Regions from separate parts of the Paenibacillus mesotrionivorans genome, predicted to be linked through region 1. Evidence: riboswitches for the same ligand, from Rfam matches in the RefSeq annotation. Region 1 holds a riboswitch; the other holds the start of a gene.
What was found. A riboswitch is a leader RNA that binds a small molecule or an ion and turns the genes downstream of it on or off. The one in region 1 is predicted to bind glycine.
Positions count from the first base shown of each region.

Region 1 (7,726 bases):
CAATGCTGCGGATGGTGGCTTTGTACACATTCCGTTTTCCGGAACGGACAGATTCCTTGCAGCGGTCCATCCACTTCCGGAACAAGGCTGCAGCTGCTCCCGCCTCCAGCTCATAAGGCCGGGTCCGGTACAGGAGCCGCATCAGCAAATCCCCATAAGCAAAGGCCATAACACCCTTGTTCAGCAGCCCCAGAGAAACCTTGAAGCCCGGGCCGGAGGGTTCGGAGGTGAAGCCCAGGGGGATCACCGCCACATCCCCGAAGCCCGCATCGGCCAAAGCCTTGCGCAGGAAGCCGATGTAGTTGGTAGCCCGGCAGCCGCCTCCGGTCTGGGTAATCATCACGGAGGTGTTCTTCGGGTCATACTTGCCGGACTTCAGGGCCGACACCAGCTGGCCCACCACCAGGATGGAGGGGAAGCAGGCGTCATTGTTCACAAACTGCAGACCCGCATCCACCGTTTTTTTGTCGGTGGTTGTAATCACCTTCAGATTGTAGCCTGATGCCTGGAAGGCCTCCTCCAGCAGCTCGAAGTGGATCGGCGACATCTGCGGCACCAGAATGGTATGGTTCCGGCGCATGTCCTCGGTGAACAGCCTCCGGGTACGTTTGCCTCTACCCGGCGCTGCTGCAGCCGCCGCCGTACCGCCGGTGTCCGTTCTCTTCCGCTCCAACGCCCGGCGTTCCTCCATGGCCGCCAAGAGGGACCGGATGCGGATGCGCACCGCCCCCAAATTGCTGCCTTCGTCGATCTTCAAGAGGGTAAACATCCGGCCGGACTGCTCAAGAATTTCCTTCACCTGGTCTCCGGTAATGGCATCGATGCCGCAGCCGAAGGAGTTCAGCTGCACCAGCTCCAGGTTCGGCTCACGGGCCACCAGAGAGGCAGCCGCATACAGCCGGGAATGGTACATCCATTGATCCACGAAGGTCAGGGGACGCTCCACCTTCTCCAGATGGGCAACGGAATCCTCCGTTAGGACGGCAAGCCCCATTCCTGCTACCAGATCAGGGATACCGTGATGGATTTCCGGATCCAGATGATAAGGGCGTCCCGCCAGCACAATGCCCCGCTGCCCCGTAGCCTTCAGCATCTGCAGGGTTTCCTCCCCCTTGCGGCGGATATCCGCCTGGGCCCGGGTTTCCTCCTCCCTGGCCGCCAGCACCGCCGCCTCCACCTCATGGCGGGTGACGCCGTACTCCTGCAGCTCCTCATACAGCCGCCGGGCCAGGCGCTCTGTATTGTCATAGGGCAGATACGGGTACAGGAAGGGCACTTCCCGCTCCTTCAGCACATCCAGATTGTTGTGCAGCACCTCCGGGTAGGAGGCCACAACCGGACAATTGTAATGGTCGTTGGCATCGGGATGTTCGTTGCGCTCATAAGGCAGGCATGGATAAAAGATAAACCGCACATCCCGTTTCGCCAGACTGGTGACATGGCCGTGTGTCAGCTTGGCCGGGAAGCAGACCGTATCCGAAGGTACGGACTCCAGTCCCTGCTCATACAGCCGCCGGGTGGACTTGGGCGACAGCTCCACTCTGAACTTCAGGGCCGTGAAGAAGGTATGCCAGAAGGGATAATTCTCGTACATGTTCAGCACCCGAGGAATGCCCACCTTGCCCCGGACCGCTTCCTCCTCCGGCAGGGACTTGTAGCCGAACAGCCGCTTGTATTTGTAATCGAACAGATTGGGCGTATCCCCGCAGGACTTCTCCCCGCCAGCTCCCCGTTCGCAGCGGTTGCCGGTCACGTGGCGCCTGCCGTCGCCGAAGCTGTTCACTGTCATCAGACATTGGTTGCCGCACAGCTTGCAGCGCTCCATCTTCGACTCGAAGGCCAGGAGCTCCAAGGCCTCCGCACCCAGAAGCGTGCTGCGCTCATTGGCGGCGCCGCGTTCACGGGCGATCAGGGCGGCGCCGAAGGCGCCCATGATGCCGGCAATCTCCGGCCGCACCGTCTCCCGGCCCGTCAGCCGTTCAAAAGCCCGCAGCACCGCATCATTCTTGAAGGTTCCTCCCTGAACGACGATATGCCGGCCCAGCTCCTCCGGGTTGCGAATCTTGATCACCTTGTACAGGGCATTATGAATTACAGAGTAGGATAGCCCCGCAGAGATTTCCCCCACGGTAGCGCCTTCCTTCTGGGCCTGCTTCACCTTGGAGTTCATGAAGACGGTGCAGCGGGAGCCCAGGTCCAAGGGCTCCTTGGCCAGCAAGGCGTTCTGCGCGAACTCCTCCACATTCATCTGCAGGGATTCGGCGAAGGATTCCAGGAAGGAGCCGCAGCCCGACGAGCAGGCCTCGTTTAGCATGATGCTGTCGATGGCCCCGTTTTTGATCCGCAGGCACTTCATATCCTGGCCGCCGATATCGATGATCAGATCCACCTCCGGCAGGAAATAGCTTGCCGCCTTATAGTGGGCCACCGTCTCGATCTCGCCCCATTCGGCACCCAGCGCCGCCTGGATCAGCCCCTCGCCGTACCCGGTAATGGTGGCACCGGCTACAGTGGCTCCCGCAGGCATCTCCTGGTACATCTCCCGCACGATGGAAACTGCCGATTGAAGCGGTTTGCCGCCGTTGCGCATATACCGGGTAAACAAAAGGTTGCCCTCTTCGTCGATCAGGGCCGCTTTGGTGGTGGTGGAGCCGGCATCGATCCCTAAGAAGCATTTGCCCGCATAATCAGCCAGGCTGCGCTGCCCTACGGTCCGGTTATGTCTATGCCGGAACTGCTCCAGCTCCTCCTCCGAGGCAAACAGAGGCGCAAGCCTGCCGGAGGCCTCCTCACGGGCCTCGAACAGCCGGGGCAGGGATGCTCCCAGAGACTTGATGGTCACCGGCTCATCTCCACGGGCGGACAACGCCGCCCCCATAGCCACGTACAACTGGGAATGCGCAGGCATGATCACCTGCTCCGGAGGCAAAGCGAGGGTTTCGATAAAACGCCGCCGCAGCTCCGTCAGGTAGTACAGAGGTCCTCCCAGGAATGCCACATTGCCTTTGATTTTTTTGCCGCCCGCCAACCCTCCGATGGTCTGGTTTACCACGGCTTGGAAGACGGAGGCGGCAATGTCCTCCCGGTTGGCGCCTTCATTCAGAAGCGGCTGCACGTCCGTTTTGGCGAACACGCCGCAGCGCGAGGCGATGGGGTACAGCGTCTGGTAGCGGCCTGCCAGCTCGTTCAAGCCTGCCGCGTCAGTCTGGAGCAGCGCCGCCATCTGGTCCACGAAGGCTCCCGTGCCGCCGGCACAGGCGCCGTTCATCCGCTGGTCCACCGTCCCCTGGAAAAACGTGATCTTGGCATCCTCGCCCCCCAGCTCAATGGCCACATCCGTGTGGGGGATAAACCGCTCCACCGCCTCCGTTCCGGCCACCACCTCCTGGATGAAGGGCAGACCCAGCCACTTGGAGACGGCAATGCCGCCGGAACCGGTTACGCGCACAGATACGCTGGAGCCGGAATAACGGACACAGGCCTCTTTTAACAAACGAAATGTTGTGGTGCGGATATCCGAGTAATGGCGTTCGTATTTGTCATAGATCAGCTGCCCATGCCCATCCAGAATCACCAGCTTTACAGTTGTGGAACCGATATCCAGTCCCATGCATAACCGATCCCTCATGTGTGTTCACACTCTTTCTACTGCCAACCCGAATTGGCATATGAAGTCTATCTTCCCATTATAATGCCGAACCCGCCCGGACGTAAGACCTTAATTATCATTATTCAAATCTTTACAGACATAGGCTATGCTTTTATTCTCCGGGAAAGATGACCATTCACACTTTGTTCACTTGTTGCCTTCCATAGAGGCGGTTATAATTAACCAAAATTCAATTTACAACTTCATAATTCAATCAGCTGGATGATGTTAGCGGGAGATGAAACCATCGTTTCAACCGAAGGGGTACGCTCTCAGGTGCTTCCGAACAGGAAGCGGGACCGTTAACGGACAGCACTCTGGAGAGATCCATTATTGGGCGCCGAAGGGGCACGGCAGGCAATACCTGCTTAAACTCTCAGGCAAAAGGACAGAGACGGGTTCACTTGGAAGGAATGCTCCGCGTTTATGTTTATTGACATGGGTATTTTCCTTGCTGTTATTTATGCATACCCGTATTTTCCCATACCTATAATCGGTTTTTCAGAGTCGGATCCTATGGATCGGGCTTTTTTTGTTTACCAAAACTTGATAAGGGAGAAGGAATGACACATGGGTATATTGGAAAGCATCGACAGCTGGATATGGGGTCCACCCCTTCTGATTCTGGTCATGGGAACCGGCATTCTGCTTACGGTCAGGCTCGGTCTGCTGCAAGTGCTGCGCCTACCGAAGGCGCTCCGGCTCATCGGCAAAGCTCCTAACGAAGGAAATGGCGATATAAGCAGCTTCGGGGCTCTCAGCACAGCACTGGCCGCGACTGTGGGTACGGGAAATATTGTCGGCGTAGCTACTGCCATCAAGATGGGAGGCCCCGGCGCGCTTTTCTGGATGCTATTGGCCGCGTTCTTGGGCATGGCTACCAAATATGCAGAAGGTCTGTTGGCGGTTAAATACCGGGTCAAAGACAAACACGGGCAATTTTCCGGAGGGCCCATGTATTACATTGAAAACGGTATGGGGCGTCGTTTTAAGCCGTTAGCCATCCTGTTTGCCGCCAGCGGCGTCCTTGTTGCCCTGTTTGGTATCGGCACTTTCCCCCAGGTGAATGCCATTGTCACCTCAACCGAATCCAGCTTTGGCATTCCTGTGGCGGTAACCGCAGTTGTGATCGCTATCCTGACTGCTGTCGTTACCATCGGCGGCATTAAAAGCATCTCCAACGTTTCTACCAAAATTGTGCCTTTTATGTCTGTTCTGTATGTTGCAGCTTGTCTTGGCGTTCTGATCCGGTTTGCCGGAGAGCTCCCATCCGTTATCGCGCTTATTTGGGAATCCGCCTTCTCCGCCACGGCGGCAAGCGGCGGCTTTGCCGGAGCAACTATTATGCTGGCCCTGAGAAGCGGCGTAGCCAGAGGTATTTTCTCCAATGAATCGGGATTGGGGAGCGCCCCCATCGCCGCAGCTGCAGCCAAAACCAAATGGCCGGCAGAGCAAGGGCTGATTTCCATGACCGGGACATTTATCGATACGATCATTATCTGTAATCTGACAGGCTTGGCTCTCCTTGTATCCGGCGTATGGAACGGCAGCAGCGCAGGGGCAAGCATGACGCAGGATGCCTTCGCAAGCGCCTTCCCTGCCTTCGGCGCCGAAATCATCACTGTCTCCCTTATCCTTTTTGCCTTCACCACGATAATCGGCTGGAACTATTACGGTGAACGCTGCGTCGAATATCTCGTCGGTGTCAAAGGAATCAAACCCTACCGTTACATTTTTGTAGCCATTGTTGCAGGCGGCGCTTTCATCAAGCTGGACGCCATCTGGCTGCTGGCAGATATCGTCAATGGCTTAATGGCCTTCCCCAATCTGATTGCCCTTATCGCCTTGTCTGGAGTAGTTGTGGCGGAAACCCGCAAATACCGGAAACATACCCAAGACGAGGCAGCGGCTAAATTTTCATTGAAGTCAGACGGCTTGCCGAAAGCGGAATAACCCGATTGGCAGCAGCAAAAGGCGTCCCGGAGGACGCCTTTTTGTATGCCTTTTTCCGGCTTGCCGTATTAATAGCCGAGCATCGACTTGGTTTTAGCGAATACATCGTTGGCCATTTTGGTGTAGCGGGCGGAGCCGTTGGCCTCCGCTTGTTTGACGTATGCATCCCAGCCGGAGTTGATGTCCTGCTGGCCGGTAATAAACTTCAGGGTAGCAGTGGAAATAAAGTCCATCAGCGGCTTGGAGATCAGGTTCATTTGCTCGCCTTCATCCGCAGAAGCCATGATGGGCGGAGCCGACTTCCGGGGCTGACGGTTCTTCAGAACACGGTCTGTAAAGTTCTTCTCGCCTTCTGTCATTTTGGACAAACGCAGCTTGGTGGTGCCGCCGTAAGCGAATACGCCGTTGGCAAAGCCATAATCCACGTTCAGCTTTTTGGTGCCGGTGGGGTTCATGCCGTTATAGGTAATATCCTTGGTCAGGGCAAAGTTGCCGTTGGCGTCCTTGGTATAGGTTTCGCCTTCCACACCCCACAGGCTCAGGGTTTGGCCTTCATCGGAATACCAGAGCCAGTCAACAAAACGCAGCATCTTGATGAATTTCTCCTGACCCAGCTCATCCAGCGCTTTTTTGCTGATCATCACGCCATTTTCCAGACGGGAGTTTTCAATTTGCGGCAGACCCTTGGGACCGCCTGGTTGAATGGTCATGTACAGGTCGGCGTTGGGCACCTGCATCTTGGCCTTGGATTCAGCCAGGAACTGGTAGTTGCCGTTGATCACATAGGTGTCACCCTTGTAGAACTTGGCCCGGGCGGCATCATCGTTTTGCGTGAAAGACTCAGGGTCCAACAGGCCTTCCTTCACCAGTTTGTTCAGGTAGGTTACATAAGCCTTATAGTCGGCGGTAGTATTGGCGAAATAAAATTCCTTCTTGTCCTTGTCAAACTGCAAACCATTGGCTTGACCCCAACCAGCGGTTACGCCGTAGGTTATGGCGGCAATATTCATGGTAGATTTGCCGGTGTACTGGTCGGACCATACATATTTGGCACCTGTAAACGTCTTTACCTTTTTAAGCGCTTCATAAAAATCTTCATAGGTCCACTTGTTTTCCAATGCTTCCACATCTACGCCGGCAGCCTTGAACACATCCTTGCGGATCACGTAGGAGTATCCGCCGCCGGCAGACTCCCACAGGCCGGGAAGCACATAATACTTGCCGTTAGCCTGCAGCTTGGCTTGCAGGTCACTCTCCAGCCCCCAATCCTTCACAGCCTTGGTATAGTTGGGCATATATTTCACCCAGTCGCTGATGGGAACAATCTGTCCGCCTGCCACAAAAGATGCTTCCTCATAGGTTTTGGGAATGATGTACGGGGCGTCGCCGCTGTTGACCAGGAGGGATTTCTGGTTTTCATATTCCGTCCGAGCTGTCACCGTCAGCTTCATATTCACATTGCTTTTTTCGGTGATGGCGCTCCACAGCCGCCAGTTTTGTTTGTACGGGTAGGCTTCGTTATCGCTGTACATAACGGAATAAGTGACAGGCTCGTTGGACTTGAAGGTTTTGTTTTCGCCGTACGTGTAGTCCAGCTTGGATTCATCCACCGGGGCACTGGCATTCGGCGAGGAGCCGGAATCCTTGGAATCGCTGCATGCAACCAGCCCTGCTGCCATAATAACAGCCAACGTACCACTCATAACTTTGCTAATTGTTTTCATACGAACCTCCCTGTACTTTTTTGCGCCAGCAAAAACTGGCCTCGTAAGCTTCTTCTGGATTTTGGCATGTATGGCGCAAAGACCGAAGAACCCCCCCGGGATTTACGCGTTTTAATGAGGAGCGGTGCAAAGCTGCGGCAAGCGCTTGCCTAATCAGCCCTTAACCGAACCAATCATCATACCCTGAACGAAATACTTCTGCACAAACGGGTAAATGCAGATAATGGGCAGTGAGGTCAGCACCATGGCTGCGGACTTGATGGTGGCGGCGATTTGCCGGTCAGTCTCGGAGCTGGCCCCTGCTTCCGCCGCGGTGCCTCCCAGACTATCGATCAGTTGGCGCAGATAAAGCGCTACCGGCCACTTGTCCTTGGACTGGAGGTACAGTGACGGACCAAAC
Region 1 covers NZ_JBJURJ010000005.1:90,529-98,254, forward strand. Annotated here, with positions in the region: gene ACI1P1_RS08800 (acyl-CoA dehydratase activase-related protein) at 1-3,628, opposite strand, end outside; glycine riboswitch at 3,957-4,051, shown strand; gene ACI1P1_RS08805 (alanine/glycine:cation symporter family protein) at 4,220-5,602, shown strand; gene ACI1P1_RS08810 (ABC transporter substrate-binding protein) at 5,671-7,326, opposite strand; gene ACI1P1_RS08815 (carbohydrate ABC transporter permease) at 7,480-7,726, opposite strand, start outside.

Region 2 (7,726 bases), on a different contig from region 1:
GTGCTGAGTCTGATCCCGGTGGCGGGGGTTATGATCTCGCTGATTCCGCTGGGAATTATCGGATATACCCTGGACGGAATTCTGATGGTGGTGTATGTGGTTATCATGATAACCGTTCTGCACTTCATCGAAGGTTATTTCCTGAATCCCAAGCTGATGTCCTCCAAAACCAACCTGCCCGTATTCTATACCTTCGTGATTCTGCTGTTCTCGGAGCATTATCTGGGTGTTTGGGGCTTCATTATCGGCATTCCCATCTTCATCTTCATTCTGGATATTCTTGATGTGCCGGTTCTGGATGAACCCAAGGCCTGACCATCCGCTTAAAAATAAAAACCGCTTCCGGCAATTGCTGCCGCGGAGCGGTTTGTTATTTGGAAATTGGTTTTTCCCATTATTCCCCTAACGCATGGTCACATACAGCCGGCTGGCCGGACCACATTCTCACAGAGGTCCATTCCCGGGGTTCACCCGACCAGAACTCGTCTCCTGCGGGAAGGCCCAGAGGCAGGAATACGGCTGAACACAGATACAGGCTGCCTGTTGAAATATACCGCTCGGCCACATCCGGCTGGCTTCCGGTAAAGCCGATGCGCAGCCAGCCGCTGCCGTCGAAGGTTCCCGGTACAGCCAACGTCCGCCGGATGACGGCCGTCAGAGCGCAGCGGACCTGAGCGGGACATACTCCAGCCGGAAGGGTATGCTGCAGCGCCATCTGGGAGAGATGCTGCATGGCGCCGAAGCGGTAGGCCAAGGAGCGGCCAATAGGCGGGAAGGTGCCGTCCGGTGCAATGAAACGCTCCAGAATTTCACCGTAGCGTACAGCCCGCCGTTGAATAGCCGGGGCCATAGCCGCCCATTCGTTGGAGGCGCTGCCGACGGAACGGATGATATCCACCAGCATGGGCTGGATCACGAAGCTGTTATAGTAGTCCCAATGGAAGTCCGGTCCGTCCCCGTATGCCCCGTCGCCTGCATACCATTGCTCATGCTGCCGCAGGGCATAGTCGATGCGCATGGGGTCCCAGTCTTCCTCACCCATATGCCGCAGCGCTGCTTCGATCATGGCCGAAAACAGCAGCCAATTGCAGAAGAATGGCTTCCGGGTGCGGGTTTGCTTCAGCGCCGCCGCCACATTTTGCCGGACACGGAGCTCCAGCTTGTCCCACAGCTCGCCGGGAGCCCGCAAGATGGCATGAGCCAGGAAGGCCGCATCCACAATGGGCTGGTATTCGTAGCTGAAGTTCAGGTAATCCGGTGATTCCGGATCTGTAGCGGCATCGAGGCATGACCGGGCAAGCCTGGCGAATTCCCGTCTCAGCTGCTCCTCCTCCGGGTCTTCCGCAGGCGTCTCCAGCCAGGGGGCCAGTCCGGTCATGGTGCGGGCGAAGGCCTCCAGATGGGAAAAGTGAGCCCGGTCGCTTTCACATCCGGCTGCACATTCCACGGGCATGACCGCCTTCAGCTCTCTGCGGGCCAGGTGCTCCAACACGGGCCGGGCGATGGCCGTCAGTGATTCCACCCAATATTTACGGTCTTTAAGGCCTGGTAACATTCCTTTTTCCTCCCTTATTAAGCAAACCAAAGCGTTGTTTTCTTCAGTCTAGGAGTGTTAGCTGTAAGCGTCAAGGAAAACGTTTTCTCGAGTCTGTCTATCGGTGCACTCAGCCGATAAGAATGTTGTCCTCCGGGTAACCGATTTTGGAGACCCGTTTCTTTTGGGACAGGGCGTACGCCAGTGTTAAGGGGCCCAACCTTCCGGCAAACATGGTAATGGTTACGATCACCTTGCCGGCGGGTGAAAGATCCGGTGTCAGCCCCATGGACATGCCGGTGGTGCTAAACGCAGAGACCGCTTCAAATAAAATGGATAGAAACTGCTCGTGCATCAAATCCTCGGTAATGGTCAAGGCCATGGTGACGATCAACACCCCGGCAATGGCGCTCATGGTGACGGCCAAAGCCCGCATCACCGTTTCCTGGTTAATCTTCCGCCCGAAGGCGTGGATTTGGCCGCCTCCCCGGAAGGTGTTGAAGGTGGCCAGCACCAGTACAATGAAGGTGTTGATTTTGATGCCGCCCCCTGTACCGCCCGATGCGGCGCCGATAAACATCAGGATAATCATGAGAAATTGGGTGGCGGACAGCATGCTCCCGATTTCGATGGAGTTGAAGCCGGCGCTTCGAGGGGCGGACCCTTGGAAAAAAGCAGCCAGCAGCCGTTCTGACCAGGTCAGGTTGCCGAAGGTAGCCGGGTTCCAGCTCTCCAGCAGGAATACCAGCAGGAAACCAAGGAAGGTCAGGATAGCCGAACCCAGCAGCACCACCTTGGAATGCAGGGACAGCTTCCGCCAGGACCGTTTGCGCAGTACCTCTACCACAACGATAAAGCCCAATCCCCCGATCAGGAACAACACGGTAATGGTCAGGTTCACCACCGGATCGCCGATATGCCGGGAGAGGCTGTCGTGCCACAGGGAAAAGCCCGCATTGTTAAAGGCCGATATGGCATGAAAGATGCCGTAATAGGAAGCCCGGGCCCAGCCCATTTCCCCCTGCCACCGCAGGGCCAAAATAATTGCCGCTACCGTTTCCAGGACGAAGGAAATGGCCACCATATGCAAGGACAGGCGGACAAGTCCCTGCACCGAAGTGGATTGGGTGGTCTGCTGCAGGATCAGCCGCTGCTTCAGCCCGATTTTGCGGCCCAGGATAATGGCTACCATCACACCCATGGTCATAAAACCGAGGCCCCCCACCTGAATCAGGACCATGATTACAATTTCCCCCAGATGGGAAAATGAGCCGCTGGTATCGATGACAATCAGGCCGTTTACGCACACAGCGGAGGTAGCGGTAAAAAAGGCATTCAAAAACCCCACCGACTCCCCGTTTTCGGCAGCATGGGGAAGGGAGAGCAGAACAGCACCCGCAAGAATAAGAATAATAAAGATGGCTGTAACCAATTGGGGCGGGCTGATTCTATTTTTGATCCGGTTCAGAAAAAGGTCCATCCGTTCGTAATTCCGTCTGACCGGGCTCAGCCTGCTGGCAAGGTTTTTCATCATGGTGCGGTTCTCCTTGAAGGCGGTTTGTCCGCCATTTTGAAGTTTGTCATTTTGGCTGGAATTGGCATCATCATAAGGGAAATCGGTGCTTTTGTCAAAATGGTGAAAATTCGGTGAAAGTTTCATTGCACCTGCCTTGGCCGGGCGTTTATAATGGGGCTAACGATGGTAAACTACAACTGAATAGGCGGATGATGGCAGCGGGAGAGATCGCCTGTGAATGAAAGTGGCGGCGCCGAAGGAGTAAACCTGGCAGCAGGTGAATCTCTCAGGCAAAAGGACCTCTGCCGGACGCAACTCTGGAGAGCATCACGGGATATTGTCGTATCATAAGGATATAACCCGGGATCACCCAAGGGGAAACTTGAACTGTTCAACAGGCAAGGCAACTCTCAGGTACAAGGGACAGAGCGGAAGGCTACCGGAGCTATTCGTGAAAAACACGGATGGTTTCCTATTTGAGCCTTTTCGCCTGTCCTTTTTTATATTTTTTTGGAGGTGGCGGCATGGAGGGATTGAAGCGGACGCCGTTGTTCCCTTGTTACGGGGAAACGGAAGGGGCGCGCTGTATTGATTTCGGCGGCTGGGAGCTGCCGGTGCAATTTGCCGGCATCCAGGCGGAGCATGATGCGGTCCGGCAGCGGGCCGGGCTGTTCGATGTGTCCCACATGGGAGAGTTCCTTGTGGCGGGGCCGGAGGCGGAAGCTTTCCTCCAGCGGATGACCGTGAATGATGTTTCCAAGCTGGCGCCGGGGCAAGCCCAGTATTCGCTGCTGTGTTACCCGGAGGGCGGTGTGGTGGACGATCTGCTGATCTACCGCATGGGTGAGGAGCGTTTTATGCTGGTGGTGAACGCCTCCAACATCGCCAAGGACTTTCAATGGCTGGAGAGCCATCTGCCTGCAGCAGGTGAAGGGACAGTTCCCGCCGTGGAGCTGACGGATTGCTCCGACGCCACTTCGCTTCTGGCGCTGCAAGGGCCTGCGGCGGCACGGATTTTGGGCAAGGTGACGGATGCTCCCGTTGGGGAGCTGGGGCCATTCAGGTTCTTGGAGGAGGCTCATGTCTGCGGTGTGCAAGCCTTGGTCTCCCACACCGGCTACACCGGGGAGGATGGCTTTGAGCTGTATCTGCGGGCAGAGGATGCAGCCACCGTGTGGCGCGGACTGTTGGCCGCCGGCAAAGACGACGGTTTGGTCCCCGTCGGATTGGGAGCCAGGGATACGCTGCGTTTTGAGGCGAGGCTGCCACTCTACGGCCAGGAGCTTTCCAGGGAGATTACCCCTTTGGAGGCGGGACTGGGGATCTTTGTGAAGCTGGATAAAGGGGAGTTTATTGGCCGGGAGGCTTTGTTGAAGCAAAAGGAGGCAGGACTGCCCCGGAAGCTGGCGGGTATCGAGATGCTGGACAGAGGTATTCCACGCAGCCATTATCCGGTGTACGCCGGGCCCGAAGGAGAGCTTATCGGCGAAATCACCACAGGCACCCAATCCCCTACCCTGAAACGGAATGTGGGGCTGGCCCTGCTGAAGCGGGAGTACACCACGCCGGATACGGAGGTGTGGGTAGAAATCCGCGGCAAACGGCTGAAGGCCAAGGTGGTCAAAACCCCGTTTTACCGGAGGAGCAAGGAGAGTTAAGAGGTTAGTGGCATGAAACAGGAACAAGGAACCAGGAGACAGGAGGAGTTAACCATATGAAGCATCGGTACTTGCCTATGACGCCGGAGGACGAACAGCAAATGCTGGAGGTGATTGGCGCGCAATCCGTGGCGGAGCTGTTCGCAGACATTCCCGAAGCGGTGAAATATTCTGGAACTCTGCCCATGTCCGGGGCTTTAAGCGAGCCGGCATTAATGAAGCATCTTAAGGGGCTTGCCTCCCGGAATGCCGACTTTGAACGGTATACCTCCTTTTTGGGGGCGGGGCTGTACGACCACCAAATTCCCGTAGTGATCCAGCATCTTATCTCCCGCTCCGAGTTTTATACGGCTTACACCCCTTATCAGCCGGAAATTAGCCAAGGCGAGCTTCAGGCCATCTTCGAATTCCAGTCCTATATCTGCGAGCTGACCGGTATGAAGGTGGCCAACGCCAGCATGTACGACGGGGCGACGGCGCTGGCTGAAGCGGCAGCCCTTACGGCAGGAGCGGTTAAGCGGCGCAAAATCATCGTGTCCCGGACGGTGCACCCCGAAGCCCGGGAGATTGTCCGCACTACGGCCCGCGGCCTTGATCTGGAGATCGTGGAGGTGGACTTCAAGGACGGGGTTACCGATCTGCAAAAGCTGGCAGCCTCAATTGACGGTGACACTGCTGCGGTATTGGTGCAAACCCCCAATTTCCTGGGCCATCTGGAGGATATTCCGGCCATCGAGGCCTTGATCCACGAAGCCAAGGGCCTGCTGGTTATGAGTGTAAACCCGCTATCCCTGGGCTTGCTGGAATCCCCTGGCAAGCTGAGAGCCGATGTGGTGGTTGGCGATGCCCAGCCTTTAGGGATTCCCGCCTCCTTCGGCGGCCCCACCTGCGGCTTCTTCGCGGTGACGGAGGCGCTGATGCGCCGGATGCCCGGGCGGATCGTAGGCCAGACGGTGGACAAGGACGGCAAACGCGGCTTTGTGCTGACCCTTCAAGCACGGGAGCAGCATATCCGCCGGGAGAAGGCCACCTCGAATATTTGCTCCAACCAGGCGCTCCTGGCACTGTGCGCATCGGTATATATGTCCGTCATGGGCAAAGAGGGCTTCCGCGAGGCGGCACTTCTGAACTACCGCAAAGCCCGGTATGCCGCTGGATTGGCGGAGGCTGCCGGGAGTAAGACGCGGCTCGCCTTTGCCGCTCCCTTCTTTAATGAATTTGTGCTCCGCCTGCCGGAAGGTGCGGATATCCAAGCGGTGAATACCAAGCTGCTGGAAAAAGGCTTTCTCGGCGGGTACGATCTGGGATGGGCTTACCCGGAGCTGTCCGGACACATGCTGGTGGCTGTTACCGAGCAGCGGACCAAGGAAGAAATCGACGCATTCATGCGGGAACTGGAGGCTTGTCTATGAAACCGGAAAAAGCGCTGATCTTTGAGTTGAGCAAGCCGGGCAGAACCGCCTATTCGCTGCCGGAATGCGACGTCCCCGAGGCGGACCCGGCCGAGGGGATTCCCTCCGGTCTGCTGCGCACAGCCCCCGCCGTGCTGCCGGAGGTGTCGGAGGTGGATGTGGTTCGTCATTATACAGAGCTGTCCCGGCGGAACTTCGGTGTGGACAACGGCTTCTACCCGTTGGGCTCCTGCACCATGAAGTATAACCCCAAGCTGAATGAGGACGCCGCACGGTTGCCCGGCTTTGCCCGGATCCACCCGTACCAGCCGGAGTCCTCCGTCCAAGGAGCGCTGGAGCTGCTCTATACGCTGCAGCAGGATTTGGCCGCGCTCACCGGCATGGATGCGGTGACTCTGCAGCCTGCAGCGGGCGCCCATGGTGAATGGACGGGGCTGATGCTTATCCGCGCCTACCACGAAAGCCGCGGCGAACGCCGCACCAAGGTGCTGGTGCCCGATTCGTCCCACGGGACCAATCCGGCCAGCGCCACCACGGCAGGCTTCGAGACGCTGACCATTCCCTCCGACGCCGGCGGGATGGTGGACTTGGAGGCGCTGCGGGCTGCGGTCGGCTCCGACACCGCTGCGCTGATGCTGACCAACCCCAGTACCCTGGGGCTGTTCGAGCGCCATATTGTGGAGATTGCGGAAATTGTCCATGAGGCGGGCGGTCTGCTGTATTACGACGGGGCCAACTCCAACGCTATCATGGGAATCACGCGGCCGGGGGACATGGGCTTTGATGTGGTGCATCTCAATTTGCACAAAACCATGAGCACTCCCCATGGCGGCGGAGGCCCCGGTGCGGGGCCCGTTGGCGTGAAGGAGAAGCTGGTTCCCTTTTTGCCGAAGCCGGTTGTTGGCCGCCGTGCAGAGGATGGCACCTACTTCTGGGATTGGGACCGTCCGGCATCCATCGGCCGGGTGAAATCCTATTATGGCAATTTCGGCATTCTGGTGCGGGCCTATGCCTACATCCGCTCCTACGGGCCGGAAGGGCTCAAGCGGGTATCCGAATGTGCGGTGCTGAACGCTAATTATATGCGCAAGCGTCTGGAGCCGTATTTCCATGTGCCGTATCCGGGTGTGTGCAAGCATGAATTTGTCCTCTCCGGCAAAAATCTGAAGCAATACGGCGTCCGCACGCTGGATGTGGCCAAACGGCTGCTGGATTTCGGCTATCATCCACCGACCATTTATTTTCCGCTTAATGTGGAGGAATGCATTATGATTGAGCCCACAGAGACGGAGAGCAAGGAGACGCTGGACGGTTTTATCGACACCATGATTCAAATTGTGGAGGAAGCCGCCCATGACCCTGATCTGGTCAAAAATGCCCCATACGAAACCGTGGTGAAGCGGCTGGACGAAACTACGGCAGCCCGGAAGCCTGTGCTGAACTGCACCTGCGGGTGACAGGCTATCGAACCATTGATTAAGCCGTTGATCGACCGTTGATCTAACGGACCGCACAGCCTTTATTTCACGCGAGAGTGCTGTGGGGAAAATCTTACGGACACCAGAGCCGCTATTGGCGTCGAATTGTCACCATTCAGGGGTTTTCG
Region 2 covers NZ_JBJURJ010000009.1:36,662-44,387, forward strand. Annotated here, with positions in the region: gene ACI1P1_RS14780 (AI-2E family transporter) at 1-315, shown strand, start outside; gene ACI1P1_RS14785 (DUF2264 domain-containing protein) at 395-1,555, opposite strand; gene ACI1P1_RS14790 (TrkH family potassium uptake protein) at 1,665-3,068, opposite strand; glycine riboswitch at 3,260-3,362, shown strand; glycine riboswitch at 3,363-3,484, shown strand; gene gcvT (glycine cleavage system aminomethyltransferase GcvT) at 3,575-4,708, shown strand; gene gcvPA (aminomethyl-transferring glycine dehydrogenase subunit GcvPA) at 4,765-6,120, shown strand; gene gcvPB (aminomethyl-transferring glycine dehydrogenase subunit GcvPB) at 6,117-7,577, shown strand.
Region 2: it holds a riboswitch for glycine, as region 1 does, so the genes downstream of both, gcvT (glycine cleavage system aminomethyltransferase GcvT) here and ACI1P1_RS08805 (alanine/glycine:cation symporter family protein) in region 1, are expected to answer to the same signal.